4 regions of the Bradyrhizobium sp. USDA 3256 genome follow, and region 2 is predicted to be linked to each of the others. Evidence: predicted binding sites of a transcription regulator. Region 2 holds the regulator's gene; each other region holds the start of a gene.
What was found. The regulator PhoB, encoded in region 2, activates phosphate uptake and scavenging genes when phosphate is short. The targets are predictions, from matches to a motif close to TGTCATNNANCTGTCAT.
Positions count from the first base shown of each region.

Region 1: ACVWY5_RS19720 (phospholipase C) is a predicted target of PhoB. The motif match lies at 3,403-3,419, and genes of this name have one in related genera.
Region 3: ACVWY5_RS32470 (esterase-like activity of phytase family protein) is a predicted target of PhoB. The motif match lies at 4,644-4,660, and genes of this name have one in related genera.
Region 4: ACVWY5_RS13830 (acetoacetate decarboxylase) is a predicted target of PhoB. The motif match lies at 5,093-5,109, and genes of this name have one in related genera.

Region 1 is NZ_JBSSAE010000002.1:3,813,080-3,821,073, forward strand. It holds gene ACVWY5_RS19710 (aldo/keto reductase) at 1-159, opposite strand, end outside; gene ACVWY5_RS19715 (cytochrome c peroxidase) at 232-1,563, opposite strand; gene ACVWY5_RS19720 (phospholipase C) at 1,680-3,326, opposite strand; gene ACVWY5_RS19725 (DUF1254 domain-containing protein) at 3,840-5,300, opposite strand; gene ACVWY5_RS19730 (alpha/beta fold hydrolase) at 5,737-6,465, opposite strand; gene hydA (dihydropyrimidinase) at 6,668-7,994, opposite strand, start outside.
Region 2 is NZ_JBSSAE010000002.1:8,611,447-8,619,440, forward strand. It holds gene pstC (phosphate ABC transporter permease subunit PstC) at 1-259, shown strand, start outside; gene pstA (phosphate ABC transporter permease PstA) at 264-1,109, shown strand; gene pstB (phosphate ABC transporter ATP-binding protein PstB) at 1,106-1,924, shown strand; gene phoU (phosphate signaling complex protein PhoU) at 2,031-2,747, shown strand; gene phoB (phosphate regulon transcriptional regulator PhoB) at 2,877-3,587, shown strand; gene ACVWY5_RS42465 (GcrA family cell cycle regulator) at 3,817-4,329, opposite strand; gene ACVWY5_RS42470 (aspartate aminotransferase family protein) at 4,816-6,024, shown strand; gene argF (ornithine carbamoyltransferase) at 6,024-6,950, shown strand; gene ACVWY5_RS42480 (Hsp33 family molecular chaperone) at 7,147-7,994, shown strand, end outside.
Region 3 is NZ_JBSSAE010000002.1:6,445,081-6,453,074, forward strand. It holds gene ACVWY5_RS32445 (TonB-dependent hemoglobin/transferrin/lactoferrin family receptor) at 1-1,169, opposite strand, end outside; gene hemP (hemin uptake protein HemP) at 1,422-1,628, shown strand; gene ACVWY5_RS32455 (hemin ABC transporter substrate-binding protein) at 1,637-2,587, shown strand; gene ACVWY5_RS32460 (iron chelate uptake ABC transporter family permease subunit) at 2,584-3,684, shown strand; gene ACVWY5_RS32465 (heme ABC transporter ATP-binding protein) at 3,681-4,472, shown strand; gene ACVWY5_RS32470 (esterase-like activity of phytase family protein) at 4,708-6,060, shown strand; gene ACVWY5_RS32475 (enoyl-CoA hydratase-related protein) at 6,242-7,078, opposite strand; gene ACVWY5_RS32480 (mucoidy inhibitor MuiA family protein) at 7,247-7,994, opposite strand, start outside.
Region 4 is NZ_JBSSAE010000002.1:2,620,852-2,628,845, reverse strand. It holds gene ACVWY5_RS13850 (acetyl-CoA C-acyltransferase) at 1-23, shown strand, start outside; gene ACVWY5_RS13845 (MFS transporter) at 265-1,569, shown strand; gene ACVWY5_RS13840 (carbohydrate porin) at 1,597-2,913, opposite strand; gene ACVWY5_RS13835 (transporter) at 2,962-3,981, opposite strand; gene ACVWY5_RS13830 (acetoacetate decarboxylase) at 4,124-4,909, opposite strand; gene ACVWY5_RS13825 (patatin-like phospholipase family protein) at 5,151-6,314, shown strand; gene ACVWY5_RS13820 (acyl-CoA carboxylase subunit beta) at 6,410-7,969, opposite strand; gene ACVWY5_RS13815 (IclR family transcriptional regulator) at 7,899-7,994, opposite strand, start outside.

The DNA of each region.
Region 1 (7,994 bases), 4.8 Mb from region 2:
GACTTCGCGCTCGTTGTCATAGATCTGGGCGGTGTCGATGTGGCGATAGCCGAGCCGCAACGCCTGCTCGACGATGCGGGCGCAGGTCCGGCCGCGCAACTCCCATGTGCCGAGCCCGATTGCCGGGATTCTGGCACCGTTGCCTTCGACGACATTCATGCGCCCATTATGCGCGCATGACGAAGCCCTGCCAACTCGCGGTTCGGTTCCGCGATGGAACGCCGCGACGTCTTACCGCTCCGGCTGGTAGCCGTCGGTCAGCGTCTTCAGGAAGGCGATAATGTCGGCCTCGTCCTGCGCCGTCATCGCGGGCGTGTCGCCGAGATGGCGCTCGAACGGCGGATCGCTGACGTCGACATTGCCGTGATACTTTTCCGGCAGGTCATCGTATTTGCGCACCGCGCCGTCGGCGCCGCGCGGAAACACCTTCTCCGGATTGGTATCGCGGAAGTTATAGAAGTCGAGCACCTGCTCGAGGCTGGTGAAGACCCCGTTGTGGAAGAACACGCGACGCGTCGCCGTGTTGCGCAAGGTCGGCGTCAGAAACATCCCGCAATATTGCGTCTGCTCGGCAATGTCGGTGCGGTACGGACCGCAGACCCCGAGATCGAAATGATCGGGATCGCGGTTGCCGGCGAGCGCGGCGTTGCGCGGCGCGCCGAGCGCCTCATATTGGTGATCGGTGAACAGCGGCGGCAGACCGTCCCGGGTCGGCTGCGATGTATGGCAGCCGCCGCAATTGGCCTTGTCCGGATCGTTGAACAATTGCAGGCCGCGCACTTCGCTTTCGTTCAATCGCGCCTTGCCTTCCAGCCAGTAATCGAACTTGCTTGTGTAGGGATGGAAGCTCGGCTCCTCCACCTGATAGCGCGCGACGGCAAACATCGCCTCCGCGACCAGCAGCCGCGTATTGTCGAAGACACCGGCACCGAATAGCTCGGCGAAGCGCGGCGCATAGCTCGCCTGACGCAGCTTCTGCGCCACGATTTCGATGCTGCCGCCGTCCATCTCGTTGGGATCGAGCAACGGAAAGATCGCCTGGTCCTGCAGCGTATCGGCGCGGCCGTCCCAGAACAGTCCGCCCTGCGGCACGATGTTGACCGCCGAGGCGGCAGTCCCGGTCGCGACCTTCTTGGCGCGCGGAGCCTGCTGGCCGAGCGCGGCCAGTTGCGCGAAGTCGACGACATTGTCGTCTTCGTCCTTTTCCGGCCCGATGCTGAAATTCGGCTGCCGCTCGAGATAGGTCAGGCCCGGCACGGCGCGTGTCCCTTGCCGGGATTGCGCGGGCCCGCCGAGCATCACCGGCCCATCATTGGATGGCCCGTAGGCGTGGTTCGAACTGTGACAGGACGCGCATGACAATGCGCCCGAAGAGGACAGCGATGCGTCGAAGAAGATCTTCTGGCCGAGCTGCGCCATGGCGGACAGCGGAGCGACAGGCGGACGCCTGAGCTGCACCGGGTGCGGATTGGTCCCCGGAAGTCCCTGCGTCTCGACGGCCGCAACAGTGCCGGCCATGCACAGCAGGCCGGCGCCGAGAAGCCACAAGGTGCGGCCATTCATGTCAGATCCAGTGTCGTTAGAGCATTCTCGCGCGAACCAGAGACCAGTTCGCGCGAGTAACGCGTCAGGCCGGGAAGCAGAGCTTCGGTTCTGATTGGATCAGAACCGAAGGGCTTTTAGTGGTGATGGTGATCATCCGGCGGGCTGACGATGACGGTGCCGGCGGTCGGATCGAGGAACAGCGTGTCCTGCCGGTACTCGTGATCCTGGCCGTGCCCACGCTCGAAGTCGAACATATCAGCGATCGATTCGACGTTGTCGTCGAACGAGCCGCCGCCGAGACGCTGGCCATGCAGCCAGTTGTCCTCGATGAAGCGCACGACGGAGGCCTGCGTAATGCGGGTGTGGCTGACGTAATTCCGCTTGGCGAAGGGCGAGATCACCAGGAACGGGACGCGCGTACCGGGACCGCAGCGGCCGTTCACCGGCTGGCCGTTGAGGCCGTTCGGCTGCGTCTGCTTGCCGATACCGCGACCGCACTGGCCGGGACCGTTGACCTGGTCGGCGGTCGGATCGTACGAGGCGCTGATCGGTGCAAGGTACTGGTGGTCGTACCAACCGTCGGAGTCGTCATAGGTGATGATGACGGCGGTCTCGCCCCACTCCTTCTGCTTCTGCAGGAAGTTGATCAGCTCGACATTGCCGGCCTGCTCGTCGAGCGGATCGGAGTTGCCGGGATGACCGTCCTGATAGGCCGGCATCTTGATGTAGGAGACGGCCGGGAAGTTGCCGGTCTTCACCGAAGCATAGAAGTCCTCGAGATCGTAGGCATGATTGGCCGGATCGAGCGTCTTGCTGCCGGGCACATAGGTGTGTCCGACCGCATTCACCGAGCTCGGCCGCGCATGGGTCGGGTTGGCGGTCGACTTGTAGTACTGGAACCAGGCGTGGTGCGGGATGTAGTCCACGACGGTGCCGTTGACGTTGCTCGAGAATGTGCTGCGGCCGCAGTTGGTGGTGCCGTTGCTGTTCTTGAGCGTCAGGTCGAAGCCGCCCATGAAGCTGCCCCAGCTGATCTGCTCGGCATTGAGCAGGTCGCCGATGTTCTTGCTGGTCATCAGGACCTGGCTGGTCGTGCTCGAGCAGGCATCATAGGCAGGATCGGTATCACCGATCAGCGTCAGGCCGCCCTGGCCGTCGGCGATAGACGATGACGAACCGACGATGTTCTGTGCGCCGTTGGTCTGGCCGGAAACCACCTCGAGCGCGCCGGGCGTCGACGGACCAAAGGTGTCGGTCCAGCTGTTGTCGCTCATCGCGAAGTTCTGGGCGTAATTCCAGAACGCGGTGACGGTGTTGCCGTCGAAATAGCCCATCACCTGCCCGTTGGTGCCGAAGGCGCCGACGCCGCCGGCGGTGCCGCGACCGGTGAATTTCGGAAACAGGTCTTCCTTGCCGTTGTCGACCGCCTGCTGCTCGGGCGTATAGGCGTGGTTCTGCGACTTGGTGTTGGCCTGGGTGCGGTCGAGGCGGAACGGATTGGTCGCGCCGGTGCCGTTGGCCGGGTTGTTGTTCGGGTTATTGGTCAACAGATTGGCGCTGGCGAGATTGTTGACCTTCGGCGTATGCGGCTTCGCCGTGAACGGAATCGAGCCGGTCGGGTTGGTCGCAACCGGGTAGGTTGCGAAGTAGTGATCGAACGAGCGGTTCTCGTTGAAGATGACGACAAGATGCTTGATCGGCGTTTGGGTGTGGATGTCGTGCGGATGATGATCGTGGCCGTTATTGCCCTTGTTGTCGTCCTGGGCGGCGGCGCTGCACATCACCGCAGCGGCAGCAACCAGACAGACTCCGACCGTCGAAAGAAATTTGGCTTTCACCGTAGTGCCCCTTTTATTTTTGAAGGATTTATGACGTCGACCTGCGACAAGTTATCCATCGCCGATGACAGCGCTGTGTCGATCGAATGAATGCGACGAACGATGATGTGCGCCGATGTTTGCGTCGGTTGCAGCGAGCGTCGGGGAATCAATCTTTGCGCGCATGGCAGACGTCACGCCTCTGACACGAGCGGCTATCCGTGGACGCGGCTTCGGTCAGAAGGCTTCGGTCAGAAGGCTTGGATCAGAAGACTTGGAATTGAAGGGATCGCGCTGAAGATGACGGCAGCGGTCATCAATCGCGTGAACTAGTTGTGCGCCGCCGGCAATCGCGGCTGCTCACGCCCGAAATAAATCCGCGCCTTCCGGGATTGTTGTCCCGAAAAGCGCGGATGCCTGGTCTTGTGGCGGGCGGCGCTTCGGCGCGGGCGCATCCGGCCGATACGAGACCGGGTGCTAGGACACGCGCTTGAAACCGGGAGGCTTCCACGTCCCTTCACCAGCCGGCAGAATCGATGGCGGCGTGGTTTTCGGCCAATACAGCCGCATCACCACATAGATCGGACCATCCGGCGCCGGCAGCCAGTTTGCCTCCTTGTCCGCTCCCGGAGATTTGCTCTGGATGTAGATCGTCAGCGAACCGTCAGAGCCGCGCTTCAAGTGCGGCAACATCGGCGAGTTGATCAGGTAGCGGTTGATCGGATTCTTCACCAAGAGCTGCGACTTGCCGTCATACATCGTGACCGACCAGAAGGCGTTGACCGGCGGCAACTGTTCCGCCGGGAAGGTCAGCGTGTAGCTCGACTTCGAGCAGTCGAGTTCCTTGCCATCGGCGTCCACTTTGCCCAGGGGATACATGGCCTCCACGGCGTCGTTGCCATAGATGCCGGCCTTCGCGGCTGCCGCGCGCAAGAGCCAGTCGCCGTGAAAGAATGCCGCGTCACCGAACGCCGAGCTGACGCGCCAGCCGTTGATGTCCTTGCCGAGGCTCGCCACCGTCTCGCTGACCTTGCGCTCGCCCTCCTTCATGCCAAGCAGAATCTCGGCCTTGTCTTCCAGCGAGAGGCTGCGGAAATCGAAGGTCTTCCCTGGCCCTACGCCGATCCGTGCCAGTTGCTCCCGGATCCAGCGTTCCTCCGGCAGCGCCGGCGCGAATTGAAGCGCGAAGTCCAGATATTCGAAGAACTCGGTGCGGACGAGATCCTTCTCGAACTTGGGGAAGGAAGGCGCCGGCGCCGGCGGCGGCGCGGGCCGATTCAGGAAGCTGGAAAGCGGCTGCGCCTTGTAGCCGGCCTGAACCTTCTTGACGGCCTCAATATCGGCCGGGTCGAACAGCTGGGTCCGGAAAAGTGCCAGGCAGAAATCGCTCGTCGACCGGAACACCTTCTTGATGCCGGCCGGTGTCGCGCCGGTCCATCGCGGGCCGGCGACCAGATAACTTCCCGCATCGCTGCCCGTCGCGCGCGAACCGACATAGCCAAAATTATACGTATTAAGGTCGATCAACTGCAGCGAATAGTAGCGCTTGGGATCGACCGCCGGCACCGAAAAGACGATGGGCTCGGCCCGCAAGTCCAGCCATGCAAACGAATACGGCGTGTCACTGTTGGGCGTGACGACGGCGGTATCTTCGTAGGTGTAAACGCGGGCCTCGTTGACCAGCGTATTGAACGGCGCCTTGTACTGCCCTGACGACTTGTCGACGGCGTACTCGTACATCACACCATAGGACATCACGATCGGCAGGCCATAGATGAAGCCGGCCTCGGCAATGTCCTTGGCCTTGAAGAATCCCGGACGCTCGGACTGCGCCCAGGTTGAACTGCTGGCAGTCGCCGTAATCGCCGCCAACGCGGCAGACCGCAGAAAATCGCGCTTCGTCACGGTCTGCGGGCTCTGAGTCGATCGCCTTTGCATCAAATACTCCCTTTCCAATATGACGGACGGCAGCGCGCGCCACCGGCCGGGGCCTGAGCACGGCACCGGCCCACGCGACACAACCTGCCGCAGACATTTCGCCATCTGAATTGATTTAGATCAATGGTGGCTTTCAACTGCATCTTGCAATTGTTACCCTTCAGAAGTGACTGCGGTGATTGTCGGTGGGTTGACGTCCGCTTCCGCTCATCAACGCCGAACCAGGGGCCATGCCAGCAGCGTTGCGTTCGGCCGGCGAGCTTGCGACGCAGAAAGGAGCGCGGGCGTCCGCCGAACAGCAATCGCAGCGATCCGATCTACTTCAACAGGATCAAATAACGTCGTCGGGCTGCTACGCACCACGACTGGCTTGCCGCCGACTACCTTGGCTTCGTTCAACTAGGGGCAATCAGGCTGCGCCTTAATGAGTCCGGGCCTAATCCTTCATTCCCGTGATCGAGGCACTCACCGCGCGCGGATCGCGCTGTGGCCAGCGGCCGCTTTCGACCTGCGACAGAAAATCGCCGACGATCCGGTTGTATTCGTCGGGCTCCTCGATGTTGATGGCGTGGCCGCAGTTCGGCATCACCGCGAGCGCAGCCGACGGGATGCTCTGCTTCATCAGGATGCCCGGCAGCAGGCACGGCCAATCCTCGTCGCCGGTGATGACCAGCGTCGGCACATTGATGCGCCTCATCTCGTCGACCAGCGTGTAGAGCGAGGGACGCTCCTTCTGCACGCCCTGCTGGGTGTTGGCCGATCCCACCGCCGAATGCTCAGCCAGCATGGTCTTGAACTCGGCGTGGCCGCGCGGGTCCTTGTTCTCGTACTGCACGCGGGTCGGCCCGTAGGCGTAACGCTCGGCGAAGGCCGGCATGCCGTCCTTGCGGATCATGTTCGCGATCACGTCGGCCTCGGCGCGAAACGCATCGCGCTTGTCGAGCTCGGCGCCATAGCCGCAGCCGCCGATGCACAGCGACAGCGCCCGATCAGGGTGACGCAATCCGAAATGCAGCGTCGCAAAGCCGCCCATCGACAGGCCGACGATATGCGCCTTGGGCGCGCCGATGTGATCGAGCACGGCCAGGATATCGTCGGCGGCGCGCGCCTGCGAATAGGGACGAGACCTGCTCGGGCACATCCGACGGCGGAAAGCCGCGCGCATTGTAGGCGATGGTCCGGAAGCGCTTGCCGAAGTGCCGCATCTGCGGCTCGTAGCTGCGCAAGTCGCCTGCGAACTCGTGGACCAGGATCACCGGATGCCCCGATCCGGTCTCCTCGAAATAAAGCCGCACTCCGTCGTCTGTCACAGCATAGGGCATGTTGATCTCCTGCCTTCTCTCTTTGCTTGTTACGGGATGGTCGCGTTACGGAATGGTCGCGGCCTTCGGCGGCTTGGCGCGCGGCAGATAGGTGCCGTGGTCCTTGCCGCCAATGAGCGCACCGTTATCGACGACCACCTTGCCGCGCACCATGGTCAGCACCGGCCAGCCCGTGACCTCGAGCCCCTCATAGGGCGTGTAGTCCGCGCCGTCGTGGATCAGCTCGTGACGGATCGTCAGCTTGCGCTTCGGGTCCCACAGCGCGATGTCGGCGTCCGAGCCGACCGCGATCGTGCCCTTGCGCGGATAGAGGCCGTAGATCTTGGCGTGGTTGGTGGCGCTGAAGGCGACGAAGCTGTTGAGGTCGATCCGCCCCTTCACCACGCCCTCGGAGAACAGGATCGGCAGCCGCGTCGCCACACCCGGGATTCCGTTCGGCACCCAGCGGAAGCTGGTACGCCCTTTCGGCGCAAGCTTGCCCTGCGGGTCGTCGTAACGGAACGGACAATGGTCCGACGAGAACACCGAGAACACCTTCTGCTGCAACCCCTCCCAGCAGGCCTGCTGGCTGGCGACGTCGCGCGGCGGCGGCGAACAGACGTATTTTGCGCCTTCCATATTGAGCTGATCGAGATCCTTTTCGGTCAGCATCAGATACTGCGGACAGGTCTCGCCCATTACCCGCAAGCCCCGCTGCTGTGCGCGCCGGATTTCGTCCATCGCCTCGCGATTCGAGACATGCACGATCATGATCGGCACGTCGACGAGCTCGGACAGCGAGATCGCGCGATGGGTGGCCTCGCGCTCGACCGGGATCGGCCGCGAGGTCGCATGAAAGCGTGGTGCGGTGTTGCCGGCGCGCTCGAGCCGGTCGGTCAGGAAGCGGATGGCGTCGAAATTCTCCGCGTGCACCATCAGCATGGCGCCGGTCTCGCGCGCGACCGACATGGTTTCGAGCAGCTCGCGGTCCGATAGCGCGAGGCCCTCATAGGTCATGAAGACCTTTAGCGAGGTGTAGCCGTCCTCGACCAGCGCCGGCAGCTCCTGGCCCAGCACATGCTCGGTCGGATCGGTGAGGATGAGATGGAAGGCGACGTCGACATGGCACTCGCCTTCGGCCAGCGAATGGTAATGCTTCAGCGCCTCGCGCAACGTCTGGCCCTTCTCCTGCAGACAGAACGGCAGCACGGTGGTGTTGCCGCCGAACGCCGCCGATCGCGTGCCGCTGGCAAAGCCGTCGGCCATCACGATGCCGTCGCCGGACGGCTGGGCGAAGTGGACATGGCTGTCGATGCCGCCGGGCAGCACCAGGCGGTCGGTGGCGTCGATGATCGTGGCCGCATCGCCGAGATCATGACCGAGCGCCGTGATC
Region 2 (7,994 bases):
CATGCTGGCGCTCGGCCGCGCCCTCGGCGAGACCATGGCGGTGACCTTCATCATAGGCAACTCGTTCCGCATCTCGTCGTCGATCTTCGCGCCTGGCACCACGATCTCGGCGGCGATCGCCAGCGAATTCGCCGAGAGCGACGGCCTGCACCAGTCCGGCCTGATCCTGCTCGGCTTGCTGCTGTTTGTGCTGACCTTCTTCGTGCTCGCCGGCGCGCGGCTGATGCTGATGCGGCTTGAAAAGAAGGCGGGGAAGTAACGCCATGAACCCGATCTACAAATCCCGCCGCCGCAGCGACATCGTCATCCGCGCACTCTGCGTCGGCGCCGCGCTGTTCGGCGTCACCTGGCTGGCGCTGATTCTGATCACGCTGCTCTATAACGGCCTTGCCGGCCTCAGCGTGCAGCTGTTCACCCAGAACACGCCGCCGCCCGGCTCGACCGAAGGCGGCCTGCTCAACGCCATCGTCGGCTCGGTCATCATGACCGTGATCGGCGTCGGCATCGGCGCGCCGCTTGGCCTGTTCGCCGGCACCTACCTCGCCGAATACGGCAAGCACGACAAGCTGACCTCGGTGATCCGCTTCATCAACGACATCCTGCTCAGCGCGCCCTCGATCATCATCGGCCTGTTCATCTATGGTGCGGTGGTGGTGCCGATGCGCGGCTTCTCGGCGATCGCAGGCAGCCTCGCGCTCGCGGTGATCGTGATCCCGGTCGTGCTGCGCACCACCGAGGACATGCTGCTCTTGGTGCCCAATCCGCTGCGCGAGGCCGCCTCCGCGCTCGGCCTGCCGCGTTCGCTGGTGATCAAGCGGATCGCTTATCGTGCTGCGCGATCGGGTCTGATCACCGGCGTGCTGCTGGCGACCGCCCGCGTCGCTGGCGAGACCGCGCCGCTGCTGTTCACCGCGCTGTCGAACCAGTTCTTCAGCCTGGATCTGACCAAGACGATGGCCAACCTGCCGGTAACCATCAACAACTTCGTGCAGAGCCCCTACGCCTACTGGAAAGAGCTGGCGTGGAGCGGTGCGCTGCTCATCACATTCACCGTGCTCGCGTTGAATATCGGCGCGCGTATCCTTGGTGCCGAAAGGGCCGCAAAATGACCGAGCTTTCCGTCTCCACGACTGCCGCAGGCCACGTTCCCCAGGTTCCGCTGCCGGAAGCGCCGCCGAAGGTCACGGTGCGAAACCTCAACTTCTATTACGGCGAGCACCACGCGCTGAAGAACATCAACCTTACGCTCGGCACCAACCGCGTCACGGCGTTCATCGGCCCGTCCGGCTGCGGCAAGTCGACCCTGCTGCGCATCTTCAACCGGATGTACGACCTGTATCCGGGCCAGCGCGCGGTCGGCCAGCTGATGCTGGACCAGACCAACATTCTCGACCCCAAGCTCGATCTTAATTTGTTACGCGCGCGGGTCGGCATGGTGTTCCAGAAGCCGACGCCGTTCCCGATGACGATCTACGAGAACATCGCCTTCGGCATCCGCCTCTACGAGAAGATTTCGAAGTCCGAGATGGACGACCGGGTCGAGAAGGCGCTGCGCGGCGGCGCGCTGTGGAACGAGGTCAAGGACAAGCTGAACGCCTCCGGCCTGTCGCTCTCCGGCGGCCAGCAGCAGCGGCTGTGCATCGCGCGCACCGTGGCGGTGCGTCCCGAGGTGATCCTGTTCGACGAGCCGTGCTCGGCGCTCGACCCGATCTCGACCGCCAAGGTCGAGGAACTGATCCAGGAGCTCTCCGAGGACTACACGATCGCGATCGTCACCCACAACATGCAGCAGGCGGCGCGCGTCTCCGACAAGACCGCCTTCATGTATCTCGGCGAGCTGATCGAGTTCGACGACACCAACAAGATCTTCACCTCACCGAGCGATCGGCGCACCCAGGACTACATCACCGGCCGGTTCGGTTGACCGGCGCATGATCCGGAAAAGTGGCAACCGGTTTTCCGATCAGGTCATGCTAAAATTCAGGACACGAAACCATGATCCCCGGGACCATGGTTGAGGGAGACAAGCGATGGCTTCTGAACATACCGCCAAGGCATTCGACAGCGACCTGCAGGAGTTGACCCGCCTGGTCGCCGAGATGGGCGGCCTGGTCGAACGGATGATTACCGAGTCGGTCGACGCGCTGATCCGTCGCGACGTCGCGCTCGGCAAGCGCGTGGTCGCCGCCGACATCGAGATCGACAATCTGCAGCGCAACATCGAAGAGCGCGCGGTGCTGACGATCGCGCGCCGCCAGCCGATGGCGATCGACCTGCGTGAGATCGTCAGCGCGATGCGCGTCGCCACCGACCTCGAGCGGATCGGCGACCTCGCCAAGAACATGGGCAAGCGCGTCGCGGCGCTGGAGAGCGATTTCCAGCCGCTGAAGCTGATCCGCGGCCTCGAGCACATGACCGACCTCGTGCTGTCGCAGGTCAAGTCGGTGCTCGACGCCTATGCCGCGCACGACCTGCCGGCGGCGATGAACGTCTGGAAGGGCGACGAGGAGGTCGATGCGATCTGCACCTCGCTGTTCCGCGAACTGCTCACCTACATGATGGAAGATCCGCGCAACATCTCGTTCTGCATCCATCTGATGTTCTGCGCCAAGAACATCGAGCGGATCGGCGATCACGCCACCAATATCGCCGAGACCGTATTCTACATGATCGAGGGCCAGCAGATCACCGACAAGCGCCCGAAGGGCGACATGACCACTTTTGCCACCACGGTGCCGGGCAGCTGAGGCTTGATCGGCAAGCGCGGAACCGGATTGTCCTTCGACAACTCGTTTCCGCGGGGACTATGCTCAAGGAAGTAAGCGTTTCGGTTTGCGTCTGGGCAACGGATCACCACAGAGAAAGAACTTAAACCGATGAGCGCACGCATTCTGGTAGTCGAAGACGAGGAAGCGCTGACGACGCTGTTGCGCTACAATCTCGATGCGGAAGGCTACGATGTCGAGACGGTCGGGCGCGGCGACGATGCCGACACCCGCCTGAAGGAGCGCGTTCCCGACCTCGTGGTGCTGGACTGGATGCTGCCGGGCCTGTCCGGCATCGAGCTGTGCCGCCGCCTGCGGGCGCGGCCCGAGACCAAGCAACTTCCGATCATCATGCTGACCGCGCGCGGCGAGGAAAGCGAGCGCGTACGCGGGCTTGCCACCGGCGCCGACGATTACATCGTCAAGCCGTTCTCGGTGCCGGAGCTGCTGGCGCGGGTGAAGGGCCTCTTGCGCCGCGCCAGCCCGGAGCGGCTTGCGACCGTGTTGACCTACGGCGACATCGAGCTCGACCGCGAGAAGCGCCGCGTGGCGCGCTCGGGCCGTCCGATCGATCTCGGGCCGACCGAGTATCGCCTGCTCGAATTCTTTCTCGAGCATCCCGGCCGCGTCTTCAGCCGCGAGCAACTGCTCGACAGCGTCTGGGGCCGCGACATCTACATCGATGAGCGCACCGTCGACGTGCATATCGGCCGTCTGCGTAAGCTCCTCAATCCCGGCCGCGAGCAGGACCCGATCCGCACCGTGCGCGGCGCCGGCTACGCGCTCGATGACCGCTTTGCCAAGGCCGAGCCGCAGCCGTAACGGCCAAGCGGCATTCATAAACCGCAACACGGCGAAAGCCGGGATCAATAGCCACCAATGGGCGTTGTTAGAAAGCCGTCTGGCCGCTTGCCGATTGCGCCGGCCGCGGCGTATGGGTCCCGGCATGCACCGGGACGACGCTGGTGATATAGCCGGGCTGCGTCACACAAAAAAATCCCCGCTTTCGCGGGGATTTGTTTTTGAGGTCTTCCGACGTTTTCCCGAGTGCTCACTTGATCTGCGGTTTCGCCGACGGCCGGCGGCGATCGGCGGCGGGCTGGTAGGCGACGCGCGAGTGATGCGCGCAATAGGGCAGGCCGGCGAGCGCCTTGCCGCCGCAGAAGAAGAATTCCGGGCTCGAGGGATCGCCGACCGGCCAATGACAGGTGGCCTCGTTCAGCTCGAGCAGCGAGAGCCGCTGGCTCATTGGCACCACATTGTCGTAGGAGATCGGATCGGGCTCCATTTCGACCTCGAAGGCGTGCGCCAGCGCGGTGTTGCCGCGCGAGACCGGTCGCGCCACCCGCATCATGTGCTGGGCGGGGCGAGCCTTGCGCTGCCGCGGCGCGGCCGTGGAGGGCGCCTTGGCGCGGCCGGAGAGGCCGAGCCGATGCACTTTGCCGATCACGGCGTTTCGCGTCACATTGCCAAGTTCCGCCGCGATCTGGCTGGCCGACAGGCCGGACTCCCAGAGCTTCTTCAGCTGCTCGACGCGATCGTCGGACCAGGTCAATACAGTCATCGCATTCTTCCCTTCGCGTAGCGCCGGCCAATCGTTGGAGCGGCGCTGCGAGCCAATCTGGACAAATATCCCTGCGGCCAGAATCCCTTAGCCCTCGCCGGGCACGGTGTTGCGCCCGAACGTTTACGCGAGACACGAAGGCTACTTAGAGGGTCCAGTACCGCCGCACGAGATGTCGTACCCGACAGGCCAAACGCTACAATATGGCGTGACTCAGGCGCAAGAGTCCGCGGCCGTGCGTCCACATGTTCCCACACAGTTAAGCATTTCGATGAGGCTTTTCCACCGCACCGGAATGCTCCGGATTGCGCTCGTTTCGCATTGCAGGAAGGCCACTTCGTGGCGATTGACACTTACTGACCGCAGCATAGAATGCCCGCCACGTGCCGCCCGCAAAGGCGGCCGTTTTGTTTTCCGAAGCTGGCCGTTGCTGCGCTGGCGTCAAGGCGCGCGGCAATTGTCGGCTTCAAACCGTCAGTGATCGCCATGACCAACGCTGCCACGTCGCATCTGCTCCCCGTCTTCGCCAGGGTCGATCTCGGCTTCGAGCGCGGTGAGGGCGCCTGGCTGATCGCAACCAACGGCGACCGCTATCTCGATTTCACCTCGGGCGTCGCGGTCAACGCGCTCGGGCATGCGCATCCGCATCTGGTCAAGGCGCTGCAGGAGCAGGCGACCAAACTCTGGCACATGTCGAACCTGTTCAAGAGCCCGGACGGCGAGGCGCTTGCCGCGCGGCTGTGCGAGCAGAGCTTTGCCGACTTCGTGTTCTTCTGCAATTCCGGCGCGGAAGCGATGGAGGGCGTGATCAAGCTGGTCCGCCACTATCACTTCTCCAAGGGCCACGGCGAGCGCTACCGCATCATCACCTTCGAGGGCGCCTTCCACGGCCGCACGCTGGGCACGCTGGCGGCGACCGGCTCGGCGAAATATCTCGAGGGCTTCGGGCCGCCGATGGACGGCTTCGACCAGGTGCCGCATGGCGACATCGAGGCGGTGAAGAAGGCGATCGGTCCGCACACCGCCGGCATCCTGATCGAGCCGGTGCAGGGCGAGGGCGGCGTGCGCTCGGCGCCGCAGGCGTTCTTCAAGGCGCTGCGCGCGCTCTGCGACGAGCACGGCCTGCTGCTTGCCTTCGACGAGGTGCAGACCGGCATGGGCCGCACCGGCGAGCTGTTCGCCTACAAGCGCACGGGCGTCACGCCGGATGTGATGTCGCTGGCCAAGGCGCTCGGCGGCGGTTTCCCGATCGGCGCAGTGCTGGCGACCGCGCAGGCTGCGGCCGGCATGGCGCCCGGCTCGCACGGCTCGACCTTCGGCGGCAATCCGCTCGCGGTCGCCGCCGCCAATGCCGTGCTCGACGTCATGCTGAAACCCGGCTTCTTCGAGCATGTGCAGAAGATGTCGCTGCTGCTCAAGCAGAAGCTCGCTTCCGTCGTCGACCGCTATCCCGGTGTGCTGTCGGAGGTGCGCGGCGAGGGGCTGTTGATCGGCGTCAAGGCCGTGGTGCCGTCGGGCGACCTGATCGCCGCGCTGCGCAGCGAGAAGCTGCTCACCGTCGGCGCCGGCGACAATGTGGTGCGGTTCCTGGCGCCGCTGATCGTGACCGAGGCCGAGATCGATACGTCGATCACCGCGCTTGAGCGCGCCTGCGCGACATTATCGGCGGCGCAGCCGAAGAAGGCGGCTGGATGATGAGCAAGCCGGTCCGCCACTTCCTTGATATCAACGAGCTGCCGCTCGGCGAGCTGCGCAACATGCTGTCCGCCGGAGCCGCCATGAAGGCGAAGCTGAAGGCGCATGAGAAGGGCAGGAAGCCGCTCGAAGGCAAGACGCTGGCGATGATCTTCGAGCGCCCGTCGACCCGCACAAGGGTGTCGTTCGACGTCGGCATGCGCCAGCTCGGCGGTGAATCCATCATGCTGACCGGCGCCGAGATGCAGCTCGGCCGCGGCGAGACCATCGCGGACACCGCGCGCGTGCTGTCGCGCTATGTCGATGCGATCATGATCCGCATCCTCAACCATGACGCGCTGCTCGAGCTCGCGGCGCACGCCACCGTGCCCGTCATCAACGGCCTGACCCGGCGTTCGCATCCCTGCCAGGTGATGGCCGACCTCATGACCTATGAGGAAAACCGCGGCTCGATCGAGGGCAAGACCGTGGCCTGGACCGGCGACGATAACAACGTGCTGGCCTCCTGGGCGCATGCCGCCGAACGATTCAAGTTCCAGCTCAATGTCGCGACCCCGCCCGAGCTCTCGCCGAAAAAGCCTATGCGCGACTGGATCAAGGCGACCGGCGCGCCGATTGTGCTCGGCACCGATCCGGAAGCCGCCGTGCGCGGCGCCGACTGCGTCGTCACCGACACCTGGGTGTCGATGGGCGACAAGGAGGGCGAGCACCGCCACAACGTGCTGCGGCCCTATCAGGTCAATGCCAAGCTGATGTCGCTCGCCAAGCCGGACGCACTGTTCATGCACTGCCTGCCCGCGCATCGCGGCGAGGAGGTCACCGACGAGGTGATCGACGGGCCGCAATCCGTGGTGTTCGACGAGGCGGAAAACCGCCTGCATGCGCAGAAGGGCATCCTGGCCTGGTGTTTCGACGCGGTCGCGTAGCGCCCATTCAATGCTGTCGTCCCGGCGAAAGCAGGGATCCATAACCACCGATGTAAATTTTGCGAAAGCTGGAGCCCCAGCTGAATGCAGCAACTCACATTGGTGGTTATGGATCCCTGCTTTCGCAGGGACGACGGATAGATCCGTTCTGCTGAACCCCTTTCGTTTTGCGGTCCGAGACCCCAGATAGAGCGCCATGGTTTCACAATCCCCCGACATCAAAATCACGCCCGAGGCGCCGGTTCGCGCGCCCTCAGCGGTTCCTGTCGACGATGCCGTGCTGGCCTTCGAGGTCGGCGCGCTGGATCTGCGTGGCCGGCTGACCCGGCTCGGACCCGCGCTCGACGAGATCCTGCACAAGCACGACTATCCGTCCGCGGTCGGCAAGCTGCTCGGCGAGGCGATCGTGCTCACCACGCTGCTCGGGTCGTCGGTCAAGTTCGAGGGCCGCTTCATCCTGCAGACCCGGACCGACGGTCCGGTCTCGCTCCTGATCGTCGATTTCCAGGCGCCCGACCGGCTGCGCGCCTATGCGCGCTACGACGCATCGCGTCTCAAGAATGGCCAGAGCTCGGGCGAGCTGCTCGGCAAGGGCCACCTTGCGATGACCATCGATCAGGGCTCCAACACCAGCCGCTACCAGGGACTGGTCGCGCTCGACGGCGGCGGCCTGGAAGAGGCGGCCCACGAATATTTCCTGCGCTCGGAGCAGATCCCGACGCGGGTGCGGCTTGCGGTCGGCGAGGAGATGCGCGGCGGCGAGGGCGGCAAGCTGCACTGGCGCGCCGGCGGCATCCTGCTGCAATTCCTGCCCAAGGCGCCCGAGCGCGCCAAGCAGGCCGATCTGCATCCCGGCGACGCGCCGGAAGGCACGACCACGCATAGCGTGCCGGACGACGACGCCTGGGTCGAGGGCCAGTCGTTGATCTCGACCGTCGAGGATGTCGAGCTGATCGATCCCGATCTGTCCGGCGAGCGGCTGCTCTATCGCCTGTTCCACGAACGCGGCGTTCGCGTTTTCAATCCGCAAACGCTGCGCGCGCA
Region 3 (7,994 bases), 2.2 Mb from region 2:
CCGGGATTGGCGAGCGTGCAGACGCCGCCGCCGGTGGTGATGCGGTTGTTGTAGGTCTTGACCTGGTCGTTGTCGGTGCGGTTGCCGTAGACCGAGATGTTCCAGTCGAACAGCATGTCGTCCGGCTTGGAATATCTCCAGCTCAAGGTGCCCGTGTAGTTCTTGGCGTCGGATGCATAGACCGAGGAGCCCGCGATCGCGGCGAGCGGCGCCGCCGTCGTGGTCGGGCCGCGGTTCGGCTGACCGATATTGTACTGGTAGTCCTGGAAGATACCGCCGATCTTGAACTCGTGGCCTTCGGCCGGCCGGAACGTCACCTTCATCAGGCCGGCCGCGATATCGTTGCCGGTGTTGCCGATCTCGGTGCCCGCGCCGTCCTTGTAATTGCCCTGGGTGCGATAGACCGCGCCGCCGAACACATCGACATTCGGATCGACGCGCACGCCGCCGAACACCGAGCCCATGCCGCGGTCCGTGTTGGTGCCGTAGGAGCCCGACATGTCGACACCCCAGCGCTCGCCGGGACGCACCACGTCGTCGATATCCTTGGTGCGGAACGAGACCACGCCGCCGATCGCGCCGGAGCCGTAGATGTTCGCGGTCGGGCCGCGCACCACGTCGACGCCGCCGATCAGTTCGGGATCGAGGAAGAACGAGCCGTTGGCGTTGTGGCCGGTGCGCTGGTAGTTCTGCCGCGCGCCGTCGACGACAACGGCGACACGGCCGAAATCCTGCAGGCCGCGGATGTTGATGACGGTCGCCGGATCGTCGCCGCGCTCCTGAACCGAGACACCGGGCACGGCATAGAATATGTCCGAGAGCCGGTTCGGCTGCAGGCCCTGGATCTTCTCCAGGGTGACGGCGCTGACCGGCGCCAGCGCATCGATCGCGCGCTCCTCGGTCTTGGACGCCACCGCCGTGATGGTGTCGAGCGATTGCACCGGCACCGCGCCGATCTGCGCCCGCGCATTCATCGCCGGCGAGGCCGCCACCTGAGCTTCGGCCACCGGCTTCGGCTTCCGCTTGGCCTGCTTCGGCCGTTCGCTGGAAGGACGCGCAGCCGGCGGATCGGCGGTCTGCGCGAAGCCGCGTTCCGGCAGTGCTGCCGCAAATGAAAACACCGACGCGCCCAAAATCAGGGCGCACGAAACCCTAGCCCCGTCAGCCATTCTAGCCCCAGCCTGATCATCGCTTTCTGGTTTGGCTGGCGTGCGCTCTCTGACGAGCGGCTTGCTGGCTACGTCGCGATGCAAGCCACCGGCTTGCATCGCGTGAGGATTGGTTACGAGCCGGCAACAAAACGGTCAAGAATGCGGCGGCGCTGTTTATATCGATTGTAAAGTGCTGCCGTTGGAATGCGCCTTCGCCCGCTTATACAAGCAAACACCATTTGAAAATTTTCGCAGGCGCAACACCACAATATGTCCGCAGCTTCCGGAGACAATATCGGCGCAGCCGGAAAGCAGACCGAGCCTGCATCCGGCGCAGCCAAAACACTGATCATGCGCGGTAATCGTCTCGACAGCCGCGACCTGTTCGCTGCGGAGCGCGAGATCATCATCATGCATGGCGAGGAGCACTACCGCTTGCGGCTGACCTCGCAGAACAAGCTGATCCTGACCAAGTGACGGCCCCGATGACAATTTGTCGCACGCTCGCTTTGCTCGCCTTCTCCTGCCTGCTGCCGATCGAAGCAGTGGCAACCGAGGGCATCACCGTGCATGACGCGCGCGACCGCGACGTCGTGATCGACAATCCGTCGCGCATCGTCTCGATCGGAGGCGCGATCACCGAGATCCTCTATGCGCTCGGCTTCGAGGACCGCATCGCCGGCGTCGATGCGACCAGCCTCTACCCGCCGGCTGCGCTGCGCGAGAAGCCCGACGTCGGCTACATGCGCCAGCTGTCGCCGGAGGGCGTGCTCGGCCTGCACCCGTCGCTGGTGCTCGCAGTGCAGGGCTCCGGGCCGAAGGAGACCATGGACGTGCTGGAGGCGGCCAAGGTGCCGCTGGTGCTGGTGCCGGAGACGTTCTCGGAGGCCGGGCTAGTCGAGAAGATCAGGTTGGTCGGCCACGCCATGGGCGCCGATCCGCGCGCCGCCTGCCTGACCACGGCGGTGGAGGGCGATCTCGCGCAACTGCGCGCGCTGCGTGCCAGGGTGACCAAGCCGGTGCGCGTGATGTTCGTGATGTCGCTGCTGAATGGCCGGGCGATGGCGGCGGGCCACAAGACCGCCGCGGACGAGATCATCCGGCTTGCCGGCGGCGTCAACGCCATCGACGGTTACGACGGCTACAAGCCGGTCAATGACGAGGCCATCGTGGCGGCGAAACCGGATGTCGTGCTGTCGATCGATCGCGGCAAGGATTCGCTGACGTCGGATGCCGTGTTCGCGCATCCGGCCTTCGCGCTGACGCCGGTCGCGGCCAACAAGGCCTTCATCGCGATGGAAGGCCTTTATCTGCTCGGCTTCGGGCCGCGCACCGCGGCCGCGGCACGCGACCTCTCGGTCAAGCTCTATCCGGCGCTGGCGCCGGAGGCTGACAACTTCAAGCCGGCAGCGCTGACCGCGAATTGTCGGCAATGAGCGTGCTGACTGAGCGCCGCGGGCGTGCGAAACAACGGCGCGCCGGCATGTCGCTGCGGCCGGCCGCGACACTCACCCTGCTCTGCCTGCTTGCGGCGCTCGCAGGCGCCGCCCTGGTCGCCCTGACGGTCGGGGCCGCCGGGATTCCAATGGCGCGGCTTCCGGCAGCGCTTGGGCTTTGGGCTGATGGTGTCGCCAACCCGCTGCTTGCACGCGACCAACTCGTGGTGTGGTCGATCCGCATCCCGCGGATCGCGGCGGCGGCGATGGTCGGCGGACTCCTTGCCGTATCAGGCGCGATCATGCAGGGCCTGTTCCGCAACCCCCTCGCCGACCCCGCGCTGGTCGGCGTCTCCTCCGGCGGCGCGTTTGCCGCGGCGGCCGCGATCGTGTTCACCGACAGCCATCTCGGCGAAAGCCTGCGCTTCCTGCAACACCAGCTGCTGCCGATCGCGGCCTTTGCCGGCTCGCTGATCACGACCATCGTGCTTTACGGCATCGCCAGCCGCGGCGGCCGGACATCGATCGCGATCTTCCTGCTGGCCGGGCTTGCGATCGCCGCGATCGCCAATGCCGGCATCGGCCTTCTGGTGTTCGTCGCCGACGACCGCCAGCTCCGCGACATCACCTTCTGGCTGCTCGGCTCGCTCAGCGGCGCGACCTGGAGCAAGCTCACGGCGCTGGCGCCGGTGCTGGCGGTCGCGCTGGCCGCCTGCCTCTCGATCGCGCGCGGGCTCGACGTGCTGGTGCTCGGCGAGGCGGAGGCGTTCCACAGCGGCGTCGACGTCGAACGGCTGAAGCGGATCTCGATCGTGCTGGTGTCGGCGATGACCGGGGTCGCGGTCTCGGTCTGCGGCGTGGTCGGTTTCGTCGGCATCGTGGTGCCGCATCTGTTGCGGCTGGTGATCGGGCCCGCGCATCGGCTGCTGCTGCCGGCGTCCGCACTGCTCGGCGCCATCCTCCTGGTCGGCGCCGACACCGTGGCGCGCACCATCGTGGCACCCGCGGAAATGCCGATCGGCATCCTCACCGCGGCGATCGGCGCGCCGTTCTTCCTCGCCATGCTGCTGCGGCAGCGCGGGCTGGTGTCGCTATGACGGCCCTGCTCGAAGCGCAGTCGGTATCGATGACGGTCGGCGGCACTGATCTGGTCGACGCGGTGTCGCTGCAGATCGGCGCCGGCGAGATGGTCGCGATCGTCGGTCCCAACGGCGCCGGCAAATCGACGCTGCTGCGGATGCTGTCGGGCGACCTGCGCCCGTCGCGCGGGGCGATCCGACTCAGGCAGCGCGACCTGCAAACCTACGGACCACGCGCGCTGGCGCAGCACCGCGCGATGCTGTCGCAGCACGTCAACGTCACCTTCCCGTTCACCGTCGAGGAAATCGTCAGCATGGGCGCCGGCGAAAGTCCGCGTGCCGTCACGCGGGCGCTGGTCGAGGCGGCACTCGACGAGGTCGGGCTCGCGCGTTTCCGTTTCAGGCAATTGCCGACGCTGTCGGGCGGTGAGCAGCAGCGGGCGCATTTCGCCCGCGTGCTGGTGCAGCTCGCCTGCGGCGAAGCGCTGCATGGACCCGGGCTGTTGCTGCTGGACGAGCCGACCTCGAGCCTCGATCTGCGGCACCAGATCGACCTGGTCGAAACGGCGAGGCGCCGCGCCGCGCGCGGCACCGCCGTGATCGCGATCCTGCACGACCTCAACCTCGCGATGCGGTTCGCCGACCGCATCCTGCTGCTGCACCGCGGCCGGCTTGCCGTCGACGGCGACCGCACGGCGGCGATGAAGGCCGAGACGCTGCGCGAGATCTTCGAGATCGACGCTGCGATCGCCTACACCGGAAACGGCGTACCGTTCCTGCTGCCGCAGACCATGCGGCCCGTTTAGACCCTCATGGTGAGAGCGCGGTACGCGCGTCTCGAACCACGAGGCCCGGCTGTTGCTCGCGGCCATCCTTCGAGACGGCCGCCGCGCGGCCTCCTCAGGATGGGATTGCGAGTGAGAGGCGACGTAACGCCGCAAGCCTTATCCCGCCGCAACATCCGCGGTTCACAAAACTGTCAGCCGGCTGTAACAGGCGGCTCGGAGAACACCGCATCGTTTATCCTTTGGGAGATCAACCATGCGCCTGTCCCTGCTCTGCTCCGTCGCCTCGATCCTGCTCACCACATCGGCGTTCGCGCAGGGTGAGGGCGAATTCCCGGCGACGCTGGCAGGACACGCCGTGATGCCGGCAGAGAGCTTCATCGACGCGCCCGCCGACGCCCCTGATGATCTGAAGAGCTCGGGCAAATACACCACCGGCAAGCGCGTCGACGCCATCGGCACCGTGATGGGCAAGTCCTATGAGCGGCCGACCGGCGTGTCGCTGCCGTTCAAGGGCCAGCCGCTGCAGGGCCATTCCGGCATCAAGGTGATGCCCGACGGCTCGTTCTGGGTGATCACCGATAACGGCATGGGCTCGCGCTACAACTCGGCGGACTCGATGCTGTATCTGAACCGGCACAAGATCGACTGGGCGAGCGGCAAGATCGAGCGTCAGCAAACCGTGTTCCTGCACGATCCCGACAGGAAGGTGCCGTTCCGCATCGTGCACGAGGACACCGCCAAGCGCTATTTGACCGGTGCCGATTTCGACACCGAGGGCTTCCAGATCATCAACGAGATTTTCTGGATCGGCGACGAGTTCGGGCCCTACATCCTCAAGGCCGACAAGACCGGCAAGATCCTCGCCGTATTCGAGACCGTCGCCGACGGCAAGCCGGTGCGCTCACCGGATCACTGGGCGGTGCAGTCGCCCGGTGCGCCCGGCGCCAGCTACACCAACGTCAACCTGCGCCGCTCCAAGGGCTATGAAGGTTTTGCTTCCTCCAAGGACGGCAAGTTCCTTTACGGCCTGCTCGAGGGGCCGCTGTGGGATGCCGACAAGAAGGATTGGGAGAAGGTCGACGGCAAGGAAGCCTCGCGCATCCTGGAATTCGACGTCGCGGCGGAGAAGTTCACCGGACGCTACTGGCAGTATGTGTTCGAGCAGAACGGCAATGCGATCGGCGACTTCAACATGATCGACCCGGCCCAGGGCCTCGTGATCGAGCGCGACAATGGCGAAGGCACCGCCGACAAGGCCTGCCCGCAAGGCCAGCGCGGCGAGAACTGTTTTCCTGACCTCGCCAAGTTCAAGCGCGTCTACAAGATCGAGCTGTCCGACGCCAATGTCGGCAAGCCGGTGCGCAAGATCGCCTATATCGACCTGATGAAGATCCGCGATCCGAACAAGAAGGCGCGCAAGCCGCTCAACGACGGCGTCTACACCTTCCCCTTCTTCACCATCGAGAACGTCGATCGGGTCGACGAGACCCATATCATCGTCGGCAACGACAACAACCTGCCATTCTCCTCGAGCCGCGACCCGAACAAGGCCGATGACGACGAGTTCGTGCTGCTCGAAGTCGGCGAGTTCCTGAAGTCGAAGTGAAGGGGCCGCTCTCGCCGATCACAACAGTGTCGTTGCCCGGCTCGGCCGGGCGACCCAGTATTGACGTCCGAATTTGGCGGACAAGCCGCGGCGTACTGGATGCCCCGCTCAAGGCGGGGCATGACAGCGAATTTAAGCCGGCCATTATCGCCGCACCGGTCAGCGCGCGCGGCAAGCCACGTCACTCCTTCTTCGTCCGGTAATCTCCGAACGTCGTGTCGCGCTGGTCGAGCTGGGCCTTCACGCTGCCGCCGTCGCGGCGGAAGCCCGCCATGTAGGCCTTGCTGGCCTCGGTCGTGAAGGCCAGCGCCTGGATCTCGGTGCCGGCCCGTATCGCGGCGCGGGCGCCCATGATTTCCATGGCGCGGTGGACGCTGCGCTTGTTGAGCTGCTGCAGCTCGATCGGCACCTTCGTCGCGCGCTCGGCGAAATCGAGCGTCTTCGCCTCCAGTTCGGCGAGCGGAAACGACCGGGTCGCATAGCCCCATTCGGCGGCCTCGCGGCCGGACATCGCGTCGCCCGTCAACATCAATTCCATGGCGCGGCGCATGCCGACCAGCCACGGGTGATACTGCATGTCGGGCGGGCTCATCAGCCGCACCGGCGGATAGCCGATCTGGGCGTCGTCGGCGACATAGACCACGTCGCAGGCGGTCGCGAGCTCTGTGCCGCCGGCGAGGCAATAGCCGTGTACCTGCGCGATCACAGGCTTTGCGAGATCCCAGATCGAGAACCAGCCCTCGACGACATGGCGCGACCACTGGCCGGGGCCGGATGCCGAATGGTAGGGCTGGTCGACGCGGTTGTCGGCGGAGAGATCGTAGCCCGCCGAGAAGCAGGGTCCGGCGCCGCGCAGGATCGAGATCGAAATCCCGGGATCGCGGTCGGCCTGTTCCAGCACCTCGAAGATCTCGCCGCGCAGGCGATTGTTCAGCGCGTTGCGCTTCTCGGGGCGGTTCAGCGTGATGCGGCGGACGCGCGGACGCGGATCATCGACGACGATGTGCTGGTAGCTCATGAATCCTCCCGATCTCAGGCTTTGTTGCCTTTGGCAAAGTGATGCCCGAGATCGGGAGGGTTGTCATCGGTAGATGACGCAGGTCCTCATAGCGTTTTCAAGCGAAGTGGGTTCCGGTTCGCGTGAAGAAGACGCGTCAAGCAACAACGCTAGAGCCCGGCACGGGCTCTAGCCCGCCGGCACCATCACGACGCCCTTGTCCTTGGGCCAGCGCATCCGCCAGGCGAAATTGATATCACGGACCTCGCCGGCCTTGGCCTCGAACGCCCATTCCAGCACGCCGCGCTTGTCGCGCAGATTGGTCGTTGTCGCCGGCGTCGACGACGGCAGCATCTCGACCACGATATCGTCGTTCTCGCTGACCGGCAGCTGGTCCTGGATCGCGACCTTGATCGGGAAGTCGTGGCCGTTGCGCACCGTGGTCTTGAAGGCGCGCTCGTCGGTTTTCGACGTGGTCACGATCAGGCCGGCGGAGCCCTCGTTGCGCTTCACCACCGTGCGTTCGATCTTGACCTTGTCGTCGGCGCCGAAACCGAGCCGCACGGTCTCGTCCTTGGCGGCGGTGGCCATCCGGCTGCGGCCGACAAAGATGCCGTCGCGGTAGATCGAGACCTGTCCCGGCAGCAACGGCGCATCGTCGGCCTGCACGAAGCTCGCTTCCAGGAAAGCGGTCGGGTCGATCACCGGAACGGCGCGAACCGCGAGATCGGGGGTGATGGTCGCCGTCGAGATACGCAGGCTCTTTGCGCCCTCATTGGCGGCAACGCTGACGCGGCCGGGGATCTTGAAGGTGGCCTGGAAAGCTCCGATCTCGGCGGTGGCTTCCAGTTCGTCCATGCGTCCCCCACCAAAACGGAACTGCTGAACCGCGTCGGCGGCTGGCGCAGGTGCCAGCGCCTCGCGCGCCCGCATGCTG
Region 4 (7,994 bases), 6.0 Mb from region 2:
CCGTCGAGCGGGTCGCGCACTGATCCGGTATGCCGTCATTGCGAGCGAAGCGAAGCAATCCATCTCTCCTCGCTAACCGAACGATGGAGTGCTTCGTCGCTTCGCTCCTCGCAATGACGGTTAGTTATGAAAGGCGTCCATGAGGCAGTACGACGGCCTGGCGTCTGAGTCCTAAAACGAGGGAACTATGGCATTTTAGCCATGGCTCTCTCGTGCCATATTGCGCATCACGCAAAGCTTTCATCGCAATCGATCCGGAACACAATGATCTCGAACTGGCTTGCTTCCACCCTCGCCCGCCGCAACATCCACTACGGCTGGGTGATGGTGGCCGTGACTTTCCTTGCCGCGCTGATCTCCGCCGGCACCGTCGGCGCGCCCGGCGTGTTCATCGTGCCCCTGCAGAAGGAGTTCGGCTGGTCCACCGCCGAGATTTCCTCGGCGCTGTCGATCCGCTTCATCCTGTTCGGGCTGATGGCGCCGTTCGCCGCCGCGCTGATGAACCGCTACGGCCTGCGCAACGTGACGCTGGCGGCGCAGCTGATCGTGGTCTCCGGTCTATTGGCCTCGCTCGCCATGACCCAGGTCTGGCAGCTCATCCTGCTGTGGGGCGTCGTGATCGGAATCGGCACCGGGATGACCGCGCTGGTGCTCGGCGCGACCATCGCGGCGCGCTGGTTCGTGGCGCGGCGCGGCCTCGTGGTCGGCATCCTCACCGCAAGCGTCGCGACGGGACAGCTCGCCTTCCTGCCGCTCCTGGCGACGCTGACCGAGCGCTACGGCTGGCGTGTCGCGCTTGGGCTGGTCTGCGTCATGCTCGGCGTCGCCGCCTTTGCCGTGCTGATGGTGATGCGCGACCGGCCGAGCGACGTCGGCCTGCGTCCGTTCGGCGACGAGGGAAGCACGCCAATTCCCGCGCCGCCGCCGGCCAATGCGCCGATCGTGGCCGCCGCGCTCGGCACGCTGCGCGACACCGCGAAGTCCTCGGTGTTCTGGATCCTGTTCGCGACCTTCTTCGTCTGCGGCGCCTCGACCAACGGCCTGGTCCAGGTTCACCTGATCCCGATGTGCCTCGACTACGGCATCCCGCAGGTGCAGGCGGCAAGCCTGCTCGCCGCAATGGGGATCTTCGATTTCTTCGGCACCATCGTCTCGGGCTGGCTGTCGGACCGCTACGACAACCGCTATCTGCTGTTCTGGTATTACGGCCTGCGCGGGCTGTCGCTGCTGTTCCTGCCGTTCTCCGACTTCACATTCTACGGGCTGTCGCTGTTCGCGATGTTCTATGGCCTCGACTGGATCGCGACGGTGCCGCCGACGGTGCGCCTCACCGCGCAGCGCTTCGGCGCCGAGCGCGCCAATCTGGTATTCGGATGGATCTTCGCCGGCCACCAGCTCGGCGCAGGCGCCGCCGCGTTCGGCGCCGGACTGTCGCGCACGATCTATCAGAGCTACCTGCCGGCGTTCTTCATTGCCGGTGCGCTGTGCATCTTTGCCGCGCTGATCGCGCTGGCGATCGCGCGGCCGCAGCCGAAATCGGCGGCGGAGCCGAAGCCGGTCGCGGCCTGAGGCCGCTGCCTGCGCGACGTCCGCCGGTCAGTACGACAGGATGGTGCGCATCCCGAACACCACGCTGTCCTTGATCCGATGCGTTTGCGTCGGATCGTTGGGATCGACGGCGCCGCCGCCGGGATGGGCGATGTATTGAAACATCGGCTGCATGGTGAAATTCGGGTTCACGACGTGCTGGTAGGTGATCTCGAGGATCGCCTCGTAGTCGCGGATCGGATACGGCGTGCCCGTGAAGATCTGGGTGTCGCGGTCGAGCGCGCGTGCGGCGTCGGAAATCCTGGCATAGATCGCGGCGATGCCGAACCGATCGTCCGGATACGCCTCGCTGAAGCCGGTGAACAGGAAGCCGCCGTCGACATAGGTGCTGATCAGGTTGCGGTCCGACGGGCTGACCGAGGCGCGCATGAAGAACGCAACGCCCTTGTCAGCGTCCGGCCTGGCGCGCGCAAGCAGCTGCTCATAGACCATGAAGATGCCGTTGTCCCGCCGCAGCCATCGCGTGTCGCCGGAGCTGTCGGGATCGGCGAGCGAGAGCCCGTCGGCCGAGAAGCGCTGGTCGGCGAACGAGCCCATGTGATACCAGGCGCCGCCGGTGATGGTCGCCGGCAGCCTGCTCTCGCCGATCTCGAACTTGTATTTGAGCTGGCCGATCCACCATGGCGGATCGTTGACCCGGAAATTGAGCCCGTGGGCGTTCAATATCTGCGGGTCGTCCATGCCCTGCGGCGGCGAAGCCGAACCGTCGAACAAGGCCAGATAGGCGGTGATGCGGTCGGACAGATTGGCCTTGATCCGGATGCCGGGCACGGCAAGTGGCGGCGACGGTCCGCCGGCCGGCAGAATGGTGCCGACAATGCCGGGCCAGCCGAGCGCCGAATTGATGAAGATGTCGTCGTACTGGCTGTCGATGAACTCGACGTCCGAGCCCTGCTGGCCGACGCGCACCGAGAGTTTGCCGCCGAGCAGCTTCTGCTCGATCCAGAATTCATAGAGCCGCGTCGCCGGCAGCGACTCGACGCCGGACACCAGGAACAGGTTGCCGACATAGCTCCGCGACAGCCCGTCGCCGTGGATCTGGTATATGTTGGCGTGGAAGGTCGCACCGGTCCAGCCCATCACCTTCTCGAGGTCGATGGTGGTGCCGAGATCGAGACGGCCGGTATAGGCCGCGCCGTTGCTGACACCGCCGGAGACGTTGGAAAACCCCTCACCGATATAGGTCAGGCTGAACTGGTAGCCGGCCTCCTCGAGTGCAGCCCGCGTATCAGCAATCCGCTCGGCGATCGGCTTGTCTTCGGCATTCGCCGGCGCGCCGAGCGCAAGGGCCGCGGCCACCAACATCGCGCGGGAAAGAACTCTGCACATCGGGAATGCCGCGGTGCGCTCGCACTATTTGACGATGCCGAGCCGCCGCATCAGCAGATAAGCCAGCAGCGCCGACCCAATCAGAAGGCCGGCCGCGACCAAGAACCCGCTGTCGACGTCGGTCAACGGCAATCCCTTGGTGTTCATGCCGAAGATGCCGGTGACGAGCGTCGGCGGCAGCAGCATCATGGTGACGACGGACAAGGCGTGGAGATGCTTGTTGCTCTCCTCCTCGAGCTTGAAGCGCAGCTCCTCCTCGAGCAGGCGGCTGCGCTCGTGCAGTTCGACGATGTCGTGGTCGAGACCGTCGAGCCGCTGCGCGAGCTTGCCGGCCTGCAGCCGCAGCGCCGGGCTGAGATTGTCGGTGTTCTTCTGCTCGAGCCGGTGAAACAGCACGCGCAGGCCGGCGAGCTGGCGATGCAGGCGCACACAGGTGCGGCGCATCCGGCTCAGATTCTTGCGCAGCTCCGATCCGGTATCCTCGGCGAGCACCCGCTCCTCGATCGCATCGATATCGGTGCCGATCTTGTCCGTCATGCGGTCCATGGTGTCGGCGATCTCGTCGACGATCTTTTCCAATAGCGCCGCGACGCTGCCGACGCGATGGCCGCCCTCGAGCACGCGGCGCGTCGCATCGGCGGAGCACAGCGCCTGATGGCGGCCGCTGACCAGGAGGCGTTCGGTCATCGCAAAGCGGAGAAAGCCGGTCTCCCCGGTCGCGGCGTCGATATCCCGCACCAGATCGGAAAACACGCCGTAGACGCAATTGTCGACGACGTGGATCTGCTGGAAATTGTCATTCGACAGCAGCAGGTCCCGCGCGAGCTGCGGGATGTGCATGTTGGCAAGCCATGCCCGGGTGCGGACGTCGGTCAGGTTGAAGTGCAGCCACAGCCTTCCGTCATGGCTCGGCTCGATCGGCGCATCGATCGGAAGCGCCTCGGCACGGCCGTCGTGATGCAGGCGGAACGCCCAGACCAGACCGGGGACCGCCTCACGGGTCAGCAGCGACCCTGCCGGAGCGGGAGGTGGATCAGCCAGCATGGCCCGCCCCCAAGGCAATCGGTAACGCAACCGCGCGAAATGACATGTTCAAGACCTCGCCCACGCGCAACGCTGAGCAAGCGCGTCCCCTCGACGCAACATAGGAGGACGCGCCTGTTACAGTTTTATGTCAGCGACCGCCCTACTCGGCCGCAAGACCGGTCGGCGCCGCCGCTTCCGCGGCCTCCTTGTTGTAGTCGTGCACGACGCGGCCGAACGGCAGCGTCAGGTCGGCGAGGAAGTGATGCGCGCCGACGACACGCTTGACCGGGAAATCGGCGACCGGTGCATTGACGTGCGGCACCAAATGCAGCCGGCCGGGTCCGATCCAGGAGCCCTTGACGACGATGTCGGTCAGGTTGATCGCGACCAGCTGGCAGACCTCGAGATGGCCGTCGACGCCGGGGATCATCTTCAGATTAACTTGCGTCTTCGACAGCGTCGCGCGGGTGACGTCGCCATTGCCCGCCATGCTCTCGTGCTTGTAGCCCATCGTGCCCATCGCAACGAGCTGGCCGGCATATTCCAGCGTGCCGGTCAGCGTGTCCTTGACGATCTCGAGCTTCGGATGAGCGTACTTCTTCGGAAAGCCCCAGATCTCGCGGCCGGCCGCGATCGGCGGATCATCGTCGAGATACATCTGGCAGACGAAGTTGACCTCCTCGCCATGCAGGCGCGCGGGGATCACGAGGCCGGACTCGGTGTAGCTGCCGAAGCCGGAGCTGTCGGGCATCTTGATCCATTCGTAATGCACGATCGCCTGCTCGATCGGCTCCAGTGGCTCGGGCAGGCCGGCGCGGATCAACTCCGGATCGGTCTCATAGGTGATGACGAGGAATTCGCGATCGATGAAGCGATACGGACCGGCGGGATAGCTCGGGCCGGCGGCCGGCATCGACGGAAGCTTGAGCAGATCTTCCCTGCGCATCGCAAATAACCTCGTGTTTGAAAAGTTTGCGCGAAAGCTAGCGGCCGAGATTGACAGCGATGTGAGGAATTTCCGTCAGGTACATGACCGCGGTTGCGCTTGCGTGACTCGCGTTTCGTTGATGAGGCCAATGCTAACCATGCAGGCGGGCATGCCGGATGCGCCGAGCGCGGGCGTTGCATTTGTCATCACGGCGTCATCGGCGCGCTGAATTCTCGCCGCAAATTCTGGAGTGTCTGATATGGACGCGCGAACGCCGCATTTCGACGATATCGATCACGCGACACCGGGCTGGCGTCCGGAAGGCTGCGATCGCGTGGCTCTGGTCCTGCAGGGCGGCGGCGCGCTCGGTGCCTATCAGGCTGGCGTCTATCAGGCGCTCCATGAATCCAACATCGAGCCCGATTGGGTGTGCGGCGTCTCGATCGGCGCAATCAACTCGGCTATCATCGCCGGCAATCCGCCCGAAAAGCGGCTCGAGCGGCTGCACACGTTCTGGGATCGCATCACCAGCCGCAAGATCTGGCACTACACGCCGGACGGCGACGTCTTCCGCAAGGCCCGCAACCTCACCAGCTCATGGCTGACGACGACGCTCGGACAACCCGGCTTCTTCACCCCGCATCAGAGCAATCCGTGGTTCAGCCCGGCCGGCGCGCGCACCGCCACCAGCTACTACGACACCACGCCGCTGCGCGAGTCGTTGCTTGAGTTGGTCGATTTCGACCGCATCAATTCCAAGAAGATACGCTTCGCGGTCGGCGCAGTGAACGTGCTCTCCGGCAACTTCATCTATTTCGACAATGCCCATGACGAGATCATCCCCGAGCACATCATGGCGAGCGGCGCGCTGCCCCCGGCGCTGCCGATGGTGAAGGTCGGTACCGATCATTTCTGGGACGGCGGCATCGTGTCCAACACGCCGCTGCAGCATCTGCTCGACCAGGAAGACAACATGAATTCGCTGGTGTTCCAGGTCGACCTATTCTCGGCGCGCGGCGCGCTGCCGCGCGACATCCAGGACGTGATGGCCCGGCACAAGGACATCATGTATTCGTCGCGCACCCGCTACAACACCGACGTCTATCGCAAGACCTACAATCTGCGCACCGCCCTGCACAACGCGCTGGGAAAAATCCCCGACGGTCAGCTCTCGGACGAGGAGCGCCAGCTCAAGAAGGCAAACGCCCGGCTGCCGGGCATCACGTTGTTGCAGCTGATCTATCAGCAGAAGGCCTATGAGGGCGACGCCAAGGACCACGAATTCTCCGGCACCTCGATGCGCGAGCATTGGGTGAGCGGGCACGAGGACACCAAGCGCTCGCTGAAGCGGCGCGAATGGATCAAGATGCCCGAGAACGGCATGGGCATCGTGATCCACGACGTGCATCGGGAGAGTGAATAAGACATGTCGTTCCGGGGCATGCGAAGCATGAACCCGGAACCTCGAGATTCCGGGTTCGGTCCTGCGGACCGCCCCGGAATGACGGCGTGAAAGCCTTACGGCCGCGTCGACATGTTGCTCGGCGGCCCGGCCTTGCGGATCGGTTCGGCGAGACGCGCGAACTCGCAGAGCACCGAACGCGTCTTGCGCGGATCGATCACCTCCTCGACCCAGAACTTCTCGGCCGAGCGGAACGGCGAGCGCAGCTTGTTGAGGCGATCCTCGATCTCGCGCAGCTTGGCCGCGGGATCGGCGGCCGCATCGATCTCGGCGCGATAGGCCGCCTCGATGCCACCCTCCAGCGGTAGCGAGCCCCAATATGCCGACGGCCACGCGTAACGCATCGAGAAGCGGTTGGCCGGCTGATGCACCACGCCGGCGACGCCGAAGGCGTTGCGGATGATGATGGTGCACCACGGCACCGTGCTCTGGTTGACCGCCGCCATCGCCCGCACGCCATGGCGGATGGTCGCTGTCTTCTCCGCCTCGAGCCCGATCATGAAGCCCGGGCAATCCATCAGGTAGACCACCGGCAGATGGAAGGTCTCGGCGAAGTCGACCCAGCGCACCACCTTCTGGCAGGCGTCCGCGGTCCACGAGCCGCCATAGTGGAACGGATCACTGGCGAGCAGCAGCACCGCCCTGCCCTCGATCCGCGCCAATCCGGTGATGATCGGGCGGCCGAAATTGGTGCCGACCTCGAAGAACGAGCCCTTGTCGACGACGGCATCGATGATCGGCCGCATCTTGTAGACCTGCCGGCGGTTGCGCGGCACGGCCTTGAGCAGCGATTCCTCGGCACGCTCCGGATCGTCGGTGCAGGGAATGGTCGGCGGCAGGTCGTAGACCGACGGCGGCAGATAGGACAGGAAGCGCCGCGCGTAGTCGAACGCCTCCTCTTCGGTCTCGACGGCCTGATCGATCGCGCCGGCGCGGGTCTGGATGTCGGCGCCGCCGAGCTCCTGCTTGGTCAGATCCTGCCCCAGGCGCTTCACCACCGGCGGGCCGGCGACGAACATCGCGGAGCTCTTGGTCATGACAGAGTAATGCGTGGCGGCGAGCCGCGCGGCACCGAGGCCCGCGACCGAGCCGAGCCCGAGACCGACCACCGGCACGCGGGCCAAATTGGCGGTCGTGTACCAGTACCAGCGCGTGCCGCCGACGCCGCCGGGCAGATTGGCCGCGCCCCTGGTCTCGATCGTCTTCACCGAGCCGCCGCCGCCGGAGCCCTCGATCACGCGAACGATCGGCAGGCGGAAGTCGTGCGCCATCTCCTCCGCCATGAGCGGCTTGGCGGAAATCGATGCATCCGCCGAGCCGCCGCGCACGGTGAAGTCGTCTCCGACCACGACCACGGTGCGGCCGTCGACCCTGGCGCGGCCGAACACGCAGTTCGCCGGCGTCAGGCGCTTGAGTTCGTTGCTCTCGTCATATTCGGCGATGCCGGAGATGGCACCGACCTCGTGAAAGCTGTTCTGGTCGACGAGCTTGTCGATGCGCTCACGAACCGTGAGCCGGCCCTGGTCGCGTTGCCGCTTGACCTTGTCAACGCCTCCCATCTCCCGCGCGAACGCTTCGCGGCGGGCGAGGTCGTCGAGTTCCGGCTTCCAGTTCATTCACTGCTCCCGTCTTGATGATTTT